2 regions of the Mesorhizobium sp. 43Arga genome follow, and region 2 is predicted to be linked to the other one. Evidence: predicted binding sites of a transcription regulator. Region 2 holds the regulator's gene; the other holds the start of a gene.
The links. The regulator HrcA, encoded in region 2, represses chaperone genes, less so after heat shock. The targets are predictions, from matches to a motif close to GTTAGCACTCNCNNNNNGNGAGTGCTAAC.

Region 1 (5,158 bases), on a different contig from region 2:
AACTCGGCTCGCCTGCTCTCTTGAATTGGAAGTGGACGCCGCCAATATTTTTCTCCGTGCCGAAGGCGCAGGCCCGTCGGGACCTGACGTTCGGCCGCAATGGAGGTCAGAAGGGAGGTTGCTATGGAAAGTGGAACGTTCAAGCAGCCGATTTTCGTGAGGGACGACGGCTTCGTTCTTCGAAAGATCGAGTGTGTTATGGATGCCATAGAGTTCCTGGAGGAATGGCCCGTCGAACGACGTGGCCTTCTGCACGCAGCAGCGTGCGAAACGTGCTACTCCGCATATGATGGCCGGAAGTCTGTCGAGGCGGCGCACAAGACCTTTACGACTTGGGCACGCAGGGTCAGGGTCATCGAGGATGTCCCCTTGGCGCCATCATGGATGACAGGGCCAAAGATCGGCACTGAAGACCGCATTCTGGACGCTGGCGGCTGAATTCGCGGCGACGTGTTCACGCTGCCGCGGCGTCTACCGAAAGATTTCATCGAGGATCAGCCGCGAGCCCTGACCTTTGATCGCACCAACCACTGCCTTTGCGCTCGAACGCTCCTGCGCGACGTTTGGAGTCTGGGGTGTGATCGAGCCAATAGCCGATCACACCCCGAGTTTACGTTATCAACAAGGAGCCAACGCCGATCTCACCGACCCGTTTCCTGGTCATCGCCTACGGGGTTTCCGACGCCGCAGACACATGCTGCGCCGCCAGGAACATCAACGTCGAGGCGACCGTCCTCCGGTTCCAGCCCGCGGACTCGGCCTTTTCCAGCAAGCCTGTCAGCATCGGCTTCAGGGCGGCGCGGCATTCGGTTTCGTAGGCGAGGAATTCGCTTGCGGCATGCGTGGGCGAAGGAATCCAGCCATCTCCGCTCATCGTCTCCATAGGGCCTCTCATCGTTCGTGGTGAAATGCCCGCTCCCGTTGCCGGGAGCGGGCTCCCGCCGGCGTCTCAGAAGTCCATGCCGGCGCCGGTCGGCATGGACGGGGCGGCTTCTTTCTTCGGCTTTTCGGCCACCATCGCCTCGGTGGTGACAAGCAGTCCTGCGACCGAAGCCGCATCCTGCAGCGCGGTGCGCACCACCTTGGCGGGATCGATGACGCCCTGGCTGTAGAGATCGCCATACTCGCCGGTCTGGGCATTCCAGCCAAAGGCGAAGTCGGTCTTCTCGCGCAGTTTTCCGACGATGATCGAGCCTTCCGCTCCGGCATTCTCGGCAATCTGGCGCGCCGGAGCCTCGATCGCGCGCCGGACGATGTCGACGCCGTATCTCTGGTCGGGATTGTCGACAGCAACAGCGTCGAGGGCCTTGGCCGCCCTGAGCAAGGCAACACCGCCGCCCGGCAGTATGCCTTCCTCGACCGCCGCGCGCGTCGCGTGCAGCGCATCGTCGACGCGGTCCTTCTTCTCCTTGACCTCGACTTCCGTGGCGCCGCCGACGCGGATCACCGCGACGCCGCCGGCGAGCTTGGCCAGCCGCTCCTGCAGCTTCTCGCGGTCATAGTCGGAGGTGGTCTCCTCGATCTGCGCCTTGATCTGCGTAACGCGGCCCTGGATCTCCTCTTTCTTGCCGGCGCCGTCGACGATGGTGGTGTTCTCCTTTTCGATCGCGACCTTCTTGGCGCGGCCGAGCATCTCCAGCGTGACGTGCTCCAGCTTGATACCGAGATCCTCGCTGATGGCCGTGCCGCCGGTGAGGATGGCGATGTCCTCCAGCATGGCCTTGCGGCGGTCGCCGAAGCCCGGAGCCTTGACGGCGGCGACCTTCAGCCCGCCGCGCAGCTTGTTGACCACCAGCGTCGCCAGAGCCTCGCCCTCGACATCCTCGGCGATGATCAGCAGCGGCTTGCCGGACTGGACCACGGCCTCGAGCACGGGAAGCAGCGCTTGGAGGTTGCCGAGCTTCTTCTCATGGATCAGCACATAGGGCTCGTCGAGCTCGACGCGCATCTTGTCCTGGTTGGTGATGAAGTAGGGCGAGAGGTAGCCGCGGTCGAACTGCATGCCTTCGACGACTTCCAGTTCGGTCTCGGCGGTCTTGGCTTCCTCGACGGTGATGACGCCTTCGTTGCCGACCTTTTCCATGGCTTCCGCCAGGAAGCGGCCGATCTCGGCATCGCCATTGGCCGAGATGGTGCCGACCTGTGCGATCTCGTCGTTTCTGGTGATCTTGCGGGCGTTGACCTTGAGTTCGGCGACGATCGCATCCACCGCTCTGTCGATGCCGCGTTTGAGATCCATCGGATTCATGCCCGAGGCGACCGCCTTGGCGCCCTCGCGAACGATCGCCTGGGCAAGCACGGTGGCCGTCGTGGTGCCGTCGCCCGCGAGGTCGTTGGTCTTCGAAGCGACCTCGCGGACCATTTGGGCGCCCATGTTCTCGAACTTGTCCTCGAGCTCAATCTCCTTGGCGACGGTGACGCCGTCCTTGGTGATGCGCGGGGCGCCGAACGACTTGTCGATGACGACGTTGCGGCCCTTCGGGCCGAGCGTCACCTTCACAGCGTCGGCGAGGATGTTGACGCCGCGCAGCATGCGCTCGCGGGCGTCGGAATGGAATTTGACTTCCTTGGCAGCCATTAGATCACTCCTTGTCTAGGCAGCTTTCATTGACTGGGTTGGGGTTCGGTCGAGGCTCCGGTCAGGCGGCTTTCTTCAGCGTCGCGGCCTGCTCGATCACGCCCATCACATCGCTTTCCTTCATGATGAGCAGATCCTCGCCGTTCAGCTTGATCTCGGTGCCGGACCACTTGCCGAAAAGCACGCGGTCTCCGACTCTTACGTCGAGAGCCGCAAGCTTGCCGCTCTCATCGCGCGCACCAGGCCCGACGGCGATGACCTCGCCTTCCTGTGGCTTCTCCTTGGCGGTGTCGGGAATGATGATGCCGCCGGCCGTTTTTTCATCGGCCTCGATGCGGCGGACCAGGATACGGTCATGCAATGGACGGAACGTCATATCGTTCTCCTTCTGGACAAACAGATTTTTTGAGGTTCCTCCGCACCGAACCGGCAATATCGGACCGGTGCGGGGTGCCGCGACCCCTCGCGGGCATCGAGCGCACATCGACTTAGTTTTGCGACTTTTCGGTTTCAAGAGGTTCGGCAGAATTTTTCGGCACTCCCGCAAGTCGAGTGCTAGCGCCATGAAAACATACGGTTAATTGGATTGAAGCCGCGCATTCCCGCTTGAATTTTCCTGACGAACGAACGAAATTATCCGAGCCTCGCCGCTGGCGATGGCGTGAATCTGAAGCCTGCACAAAGGAGCTTTTTGGAAAGACGGAGGACCACGATGGACCGACACGACCCCAAGCCGATCATCCCTTCTCTTGTTCCCGAAACATCCGACCTCGCGCTCGACCGTTTGTTGTCGCCGGCGAGCCATTTCACGCATCCAGACGACGTCCTGAAGGACGGTACGCTCGACATTCAGGAGAAGCGGGCGATCCTCTCGTCCTGGGCCTCGGACGCCTGCGCGGTGGAATCCGTTCCGGCGCTGCGCCGGCCGCCGGGAGCCGAGCAGCCGGTCTCCTTCGATCAGATCATGGATGCTCTTTGCAGGTTGGACGACGCAAACCGCCCGATCCCGACTGAGAGCGGCCATAGGCACACGCCTGATCACGTGGACGCCTAATGTCGCAAGCCAAGGAGAGCCATATGGCCACTGCGGTTAGCAGGGAATTCCGCCTGCAGATGAAAGGCTACGGCCTGACCACTGCCGAAATCCACTACCATCTTCCCGACCACCCGAGCCTGCTTCAGCTCTACGTCTGGCAGGAATACGACCTGGCGCCGCACTTTCCAGAGTTGAAAGGCTTTCTCGGCTACTGGGAGCGCGAATTGGAGGGCGCGCTCCACTCTGTGCGCGTCGCCCACCACCGCCTCATCAAACCCTCGGAATGGAGCATCGTCGACGGCCTTATAGCCATCCACTGAAGGCGGTCTCGGGCTGCCGGGCGACACTGGCCGGACCTCGATCGGGCAGGTCGGCCAGTTCCGAACCCGCGTCCCGGGCCACGGCTGTGCTTGTCCAATCAGAAGAACGTTCCAAGACGGCCTCTTGACGCGGCGAAAGAGAATTCCCAGATCGATTTCGCCGGCGCCCTAACGGGCCGGCAGGTCAGGGAGCGCCGCATCCTTGGCGCCCCTCGTACCATGTTGCTCAAGGCAAGGAGGATATGGCTATGAGAACCGCTTTCGACTTTTCCCCCCTCTATCGGTCGAGCATCGGCTTCGACCGCGTCTTCGATCTGCTTGAGAATGCGAGCCGCACGCCAAGCGTCGACAATTGGCCGCCTTACGACATCGCCAGGACCGGCGAGGATGCCTATCGCATCACCATGGCGGTGGCGGGATTCGCCCAGGATGAACTCAGCATTATCCACGAGCCCAACATGCTTGTCGTCTGCGGCGAGAGGGTTGGGGACGAAAATGCGCAGTATCTACACCGCGGCATCGCGGGGCGACCGTTCGAGCGCCGGTTCGAACTGGCCGACCATGTGAAGGTCACCGCGGCCAGCCTTGTCAACGGCATGTTGACTGTCGATCTCCAGCGCGAACTTCCCGAGGAGATGAAGCCGCGCCGGATAGAGATCGGCTCAGCTGAAAGCGGGCCCCGGATCCAGACCAAGGCCAACAGGGCTACGGTCGAGAAGCAGGTTGCCTAACTTTCGGAACGGGAGCTTGCCCGCCGAGCGCCCAATATCGGCCGGCGAGATTGCCTGGGACGAACAAGAAGAATTGTCGAAAGGAGAACCACGATGAGTGTACGTGATCTTATCCCTTGGGGGCGCGAAGAGAGTCGTCGCGTCCCAAGCCTGTTCCGCGACGGCGGGCGCGACCCGTTCCTGTCGCTGCACCGCGAAGTTAACCGGCTGTTCGACGACGTTTTCCGCGATTTCGATGGGCGCCTGCCGTCCTTCAGCAGGGCGGCTTCGTTGGGTGGAACATGGCCGAGCGTCGAGATTTCCGACAACGAGAAGCAGATCGAGGTTACGGCCGAAGTTCCCGGCCTGGACGAAAAGGACATCGAGGTCCTGCTTGAGGATGGTGTATTGACGCTGCGGGGCGAAAAGCGTTCAGAATCCGAGGACAAGGACCGGCAGTTCTCGGAGCGCTACTACGGCCGCTTCGAGCGTTGGATTCCTCTGGGGTATGACG
Region 2 (5,158 bases):
CTGTAGATGCGGCCGCGGCCGGGGACGCGGGCGGAGGTGACGGGCTTGTTCATTGGTTTCGCTCCCAGGATTTCAGGCAAGTGGCATTGCAGCCGGCAAGATAGGGCTTTCAGCCGCGCAACATAAGCTGTCGGCCGGAAATATCCGAGTGGGGCCTGTGTCTAAAACGCCCCTGTCCTGGAAAAGCATTTCACGGGGAAGCCTGCCCCCGGAATGTTTTGGCTGAAAGCGCGCTACTGACGGGCCGCGATCGCTGCCGCGGCGCCCACCATGAAGCCGGCGGCGGTGCGGTTCAGCAGCTTCAGCGCGCGCGGCGATTTCAGGAACCAGCGCGCCTTGGCGGCGAGCGCCAGGTAGGGAACCAGCACGACGAACAGCACGACCACCGTCAGCGCGGCGAGAATGCTATAATCGGCCAGCGTGATCGTCTTCAGTTCGACGATGGTCGGCGTTATCGCCAGGTAGAAGATCATCGTCTTCGGATTGCCGAGCGTGACGGTGAGGCCGGCGACAAAGCTCGACGCCAGTCCGCCCTTGCCCTTCCTGGCTTCGACCGTCTCGGGCGCGATGCCGGCGGTCCAGAAGCGCCAGCCCAGGAATGCCAGATAGGCGACGCCAGCCCATTTGATGGCGAGGAACACCATGCCGAAGGTCTGCGCGACAAAGGCGAGGCCGAGCACCACGGCGGTCAGATAAATGAGGTCGCCCAGCATCAGGCCGAAGGACATGGCCAGCGACGAGCGAAAGCCGGAGCCGAGCGCCCGCGCGACAAGCGCGGTGACGCCGGGGCCGGGAATGGCGGCGGCGATGCCGAGGGCGGCACTGTAGGCGAGGAAGCCGGTGAGGGTCATGGCGAGTGGTCCTGGATCAGGCGGCCTTGTCGCACGGAACGGACCAGGATTGAATTCCCTGGCGGTCGGATTCTATTGCACCAGATACCGCGCCATCCGAAGTAAGATCCCTCAGGACCGGCCGCCGTCATAGGTCACGCGCCAGATCGTGCCGTTGCCATCCTCGGTGACGATCAGCGCGCCATCTTGAGCCACCGCCACGCCGACGGGCCGGCCCCAGACCTCGCCGTTGGAAACGACGAAGCCGGTCATGAAGTCCTCATATTCGCCGGTCGGCTTGCCATCCTTGAACAGCAGGCGGACAATCTTGTAGCCGGTCCGGTTGCCGCGGTTCCACGAACCGTGCAGGGCGACAAAGGCGTCGCCCCGGTATTCCTTGGGAAAACCGCTGTCGGCGGGCAGGTCCCTGCCGGTGTAGAAGGCGATGTTGAGTGGCGCGGAATGCGCCTGCATCAGCACGTCGGGAACGGTTGCCTTGCCGGCGAGATCGGGGCGCGCGCCCTTGTGGCGCGGGTCCTCGTGGTTGCCGATATAGTACCAGGGCCAGCCATAATACGCGCCGTCCTTGACCGAGGTGGCGTATTCGAACGGCACATTGTCGCCGAGCGCGTCCCGCTCGTTGACGACGCACCACAGCGCGCCGGTCGCCGGCTGGACGGTCATGCCCGAGCAGTTGCGCAGGCCGGTGGCGACGATGCGGCCGTTCTTGCCGTCCGGATCGAAGGCCTGGACGTCGGCGCGCCCCTCTTCGGAACCCCAGGTCGCGCCCAGCGGCCGCGATTTCACCCATGCTTCAAGGCCGCCATCCGGCGCCTTGCCCATATCCTCGGCGACGTTCGAGCCTGAGCCGACCGACAGATAAAGCGTCTTGCCGTCAGGCGAAAAGACGATGTCGCGGGTCCAGTGATGGTTCGCCGGAATGTTGGCGACGATGATTTCCGGCTCGTCGGATGCCTTCAGCTCGCCATTGCGGTAGGCGAAGCGCACGATGCTGTCGCTGTTGGCGACATAGACCCATTGCGGGTTGTCTCCCGGCGGATAGAAGGCAATGCCGTAGGGCTGGTTGAGATTGCCGGCGAAAATGCCGTCCTCGGCGGGCTTGGCGCTGTCCTTGGCCAGACGATAGACGCGGACCTGGTTGGCTTCGCTGTCGGCGACGAACAGGTCGCCATTGGGCGCGACGCGCACGACGCGCGGATTGTCGATGCCGGATGCGATCAGCTCGGCCGAAAAACCTGGCGGCAGTTGCGGCTTTGCGCCCGCCGGTATGTCGGCAAGGCCGGCGCCGTTCGACACCGACTTGGTGACATAGGGCTTCGGCAGGTCGTCCGGCTTGATCAGGCGACGCATACCCGGTCTGTCGGCACGCCAGTCGCCGAAGGCGGCAGCGCCCTTCAGCACCGGCTGATCCGCCTGCTGGGCGAACGCCGCGCTCGCGAGAAAGAGGGCGGGGATCACCAGTCCGGCCAATCGGATCATTTTTTCCTCCATTTCGCCGCGAAGGAACCAACGGCCGGTTTGTCGCCGGGTTCCGCCTCACACAACGAGTTGAGGGAAGCGGTTTCCCCGTTTATGTCCCGGCAGCGTAAAAATCGTCGTCGAGGCGTTTCTCCAGCGCGACGAGATCGGCCGGCAGCGGCAGGCCCATGGCGCGCATTTCCCGCAGTTTTTCGCGCAATTGTTCCTGGATTTCGTGCTGGTCTTCCGGCTGGTTGACCATCTCCTCGAGCAGCAGGCTGATCCGGGCCTTGAGTTCTTCGAGCGCCATTCTTTTTCTCCCTCCTGCCGTCTCTTGCCGTCCGGGGCGCTACCTTAACATGCGCGATATCAGCTGCGCGGTATAATCGACCATCGGCACGATGCGGGCGTAGTTCAGCCGGGTCGGGCCGATGACGCCAAGCGCGCCGACGACGCGGGCATCCTTGTCGCGATAGGGCGCGACCACCAGCGACGAGCCCGACAGCGAAAACAGCTTGTTCTCCGAACCGATGAAGATGCGCACGCCCGATCCCTGCTCGGCGAGGTCAAGCAGCTGGATCAGCCCGTCCTGCGTCTCCATGTCCTCGAACAGATGGCGCAGCAATTCGATGTCGGCCTGGGCGGTGACGTTTTCGAGTAGATTGGCGCGGCCGCGCACGATGAGCCGTGCCGGCAGGCCGCTTTCCGCGCCCGCCCACACCGCCAGCCCCTTCTCGACGAGGTCCTGCGACAGCGTGTCGAGGGCCGCTCTCGTCTCTTCCTTGATGCGGGCGATCTCGGTGCGCGCCTCGGCCAGCGTACGGCCGCGAATATGGGCGTTGAGGAAATTCGAGGCCTCGTGCAGCTGCGAGACGGTGATGCCCGCGGGCAGCTCGACGACACGGTTCTCGACGTCGCCATTCTGCGACACCAGCACGGCAAGCGCCTTGGTCGGCTCGAGCTGGATGAATTCGATATGCTTCAGCGCCACCTCGTTCTTGGCGGCCAGCACCAGGCCGGCGCCACGCGACATGCCCGACAGCATCTGGCTGGCCTCGGTCAGCATGTGCTCCAGCGTCGCGCCCGAGCCGGAAGCCCGCACCTGCGCCTCGATGGTGCGGCGCTCCTCGTCGGAGAGGTCGCCAAGCTCCATGAAGGCATCGACGAAGAAGCGCAGGCCCGCCTGCGTCGGCAGCCGGCCGGCCGAGATATGCGGCGCATAGATCAGCCCGAGATGCTCGAGGTCGCTCATCACGTTGCGGATGGTGGCCGGCGACAGCGAGGAAGGCAGGATGCGCGACAGGCTGCGCGAGCCCACGGGCTCGCCGTCCCTGAGATAGGAATCGACGATGCGCCGGAAGATGTCGCGTGAGCGCATGTCGAGTGATTGAAGTGCAAGCGGCTGCGAACCCGGATCGATTGCCTTGGTCATTCGGCCAAAACCTCCTTGTTCAGGATATAGACTTCGGCACGGTGGGCGCAACCCGGTCTCTGTATCGGATGGCCCGGTCCGTTTTCCTTTGCGCGCTGCCCCCCATGCGGCTAAAAGCCGGCCACGATTCCGAAAAATGACTGGAAAGAAGCCTGAATGCGCCCCTCCAAACGCCAATTCGACGAAATGCGCGCCATCTCCTTCGAGCGCGGCGTCTCCAAGCACGCCGAAGGCTCGTGCCTGGTGAAGTTCGGCGACACCCATGTCCTGTGCACGGCGAGCCTCGAGGAGAAGGTGCCGGGCTGGATGCGCAATTCCGGCAAGGGCTGGGTGACGGCCGAATATGGCATGCTGCCGCGCTCGACCGGCGAACGCATGCGCCGCGAGGCCTCCGCCGGCAAGCAGGGCGGCCGCACGCTGGAAATCCAGCGCCTGATCGGCCGCTCCTTGCGCGCCGTCGTCGATTTGCAGGCGCTGGGCGAACAGCAGATCACCGTCGACTGCGACGTCATCCAGGCCGATGGCGGCACCCGCACCGCCTCGATCACCGGCGGCTGGGTGGCGCTGTATGATTGCCTGCGCTGGATGGAAGCCCGCCAGATGGCCAGCGTCGCCAAGGTGCTGAAGGACCATGTCGCGGCGATTTCCTGCGGCATCCATGACGGCCAGCCCGTCATCGACCTCGATTATCTCGAGGATTCCGCGGCAGGCACCGACGCCAATTTCGTCATGACCGGCAAGGGCGGCATCGTCGAGATCCAGGGCACCGCCGAGGGCGAGCCGTTCTCGGAGGACCAGTTCGCCGAGTTGATGGGCCTGGCCAAGAAAGGCATCCAGCGTCTGGTCAGCCTGCAGCAAATGGCGGTGGCGTAAGCCATCGATTTTCTGGTGACCCCTTCCGCCATCCTTGAATCAGCCCTCTACGTCACCGATCTGGCGGTAGCGGAGGAATTCTATGTCGGCGTGCTCGGCCTCGACCTGCTCGGCAAGGTCGACGGCAGGCATCTTTTCTTTCGCTGCGGGCCGGGCGTGCTGCTGGTCTTCAACGCCGAAGCGACCAAAATACCGCCGGCGCCGGACGCCCGGCTGCCGGTGCCGCCGCATGGCGCGGTCGGCGAAGGTCATCTCTGCTTTGCGGCCAGCGCGGATGAAATCGTCGCCTGGAAGGCGCATCTGGAAGCGAAGAAGATCGCCATCGAAAGCGAATTCGAATGGCCGCAGGGCGGCCGTTCGCTCTATATACGCGACCCCTCGGGCAATTCGATCGAGTTCGCCGAGCCGAGAATCTGGGGCCTTTGATGCATACACTTGATGGCAAGAAGATCGTTGTCGCCAGCCACAATGCCGGCAAGCTGCGCGAATTCGCCGATCTGATGGGGCCGTTCGGCTTCGAGGCGAAGTCGGCCAAGGACTATGG

Region 1: ACWGS8_RS11970 (co-chaperone GroES) is a predicted target of HrcA. The motif match lies at 3,110-3,138, and genes of this name have one in related genera.

The regions. Positions count from the first base shown of each region.
Region 1 covers NZ_JBSKBO010000002.1:1,108,909-1,114,066, forward strand. The annotation lists gene ACWGS8_RS11955 (DUF982 domain-containing protein) at 124-438, shown strand; gene ACWGS8_RS11960 (hypothetical protein) at 668-883, opposite strand; gene groL (chaperonin GroEL) at 950-2,578, opposite strand; gene ACWGS8_RS11970 (co-chaperone GroES) at 2,640-2,954, opposite strand; gene ACWGS8_RS11975 (hypothetical protein) at 3,291-3,632, shown strand; gene ACWGS8_RS11980 (usg protein) at 3,656-3,934, shown strand; gene ACWGS8_RS11985 (Hsp20 family protein) at 4,183-4,665, shown strand; gene ACWGS8_RS11990 (Hsp20/alpha crystallin family protein) at 4,759-5,158, shown strand, end outside.
Region 2 covers NZ_JBSKBO010000020.1:13,191-18,348, forward strand. The annotation lists gene cysK (cysteine synthase A) at 1-53, opposite strand, end outside; gene ACWGS8_RS33345 (LysE family translocator) at 234-851, opposite strand; gene ACWGS8_RS33350 (PQQ-dependent sugar dehydrogenase) at 963-2,330, opposite strand; gene ACWGS8_RS33355 (hypothetical protein) at 2,422-2,619, opposite strand; gene hrcA (heat-inducible transcriptional repressor HrcA) at 2,659-3,741, opposite strand; gene rph (ribonuclease PH) at 3,898-4,614, shown strand; gene ACWGS8_RS33370 (VOC family protein) at 4,630-5,040, shown strand; gene rdgB (RdgB/HAM1 family non-canonical purine NTP pyrophosphatase) at 5,040-5,158, shown strand, end outside.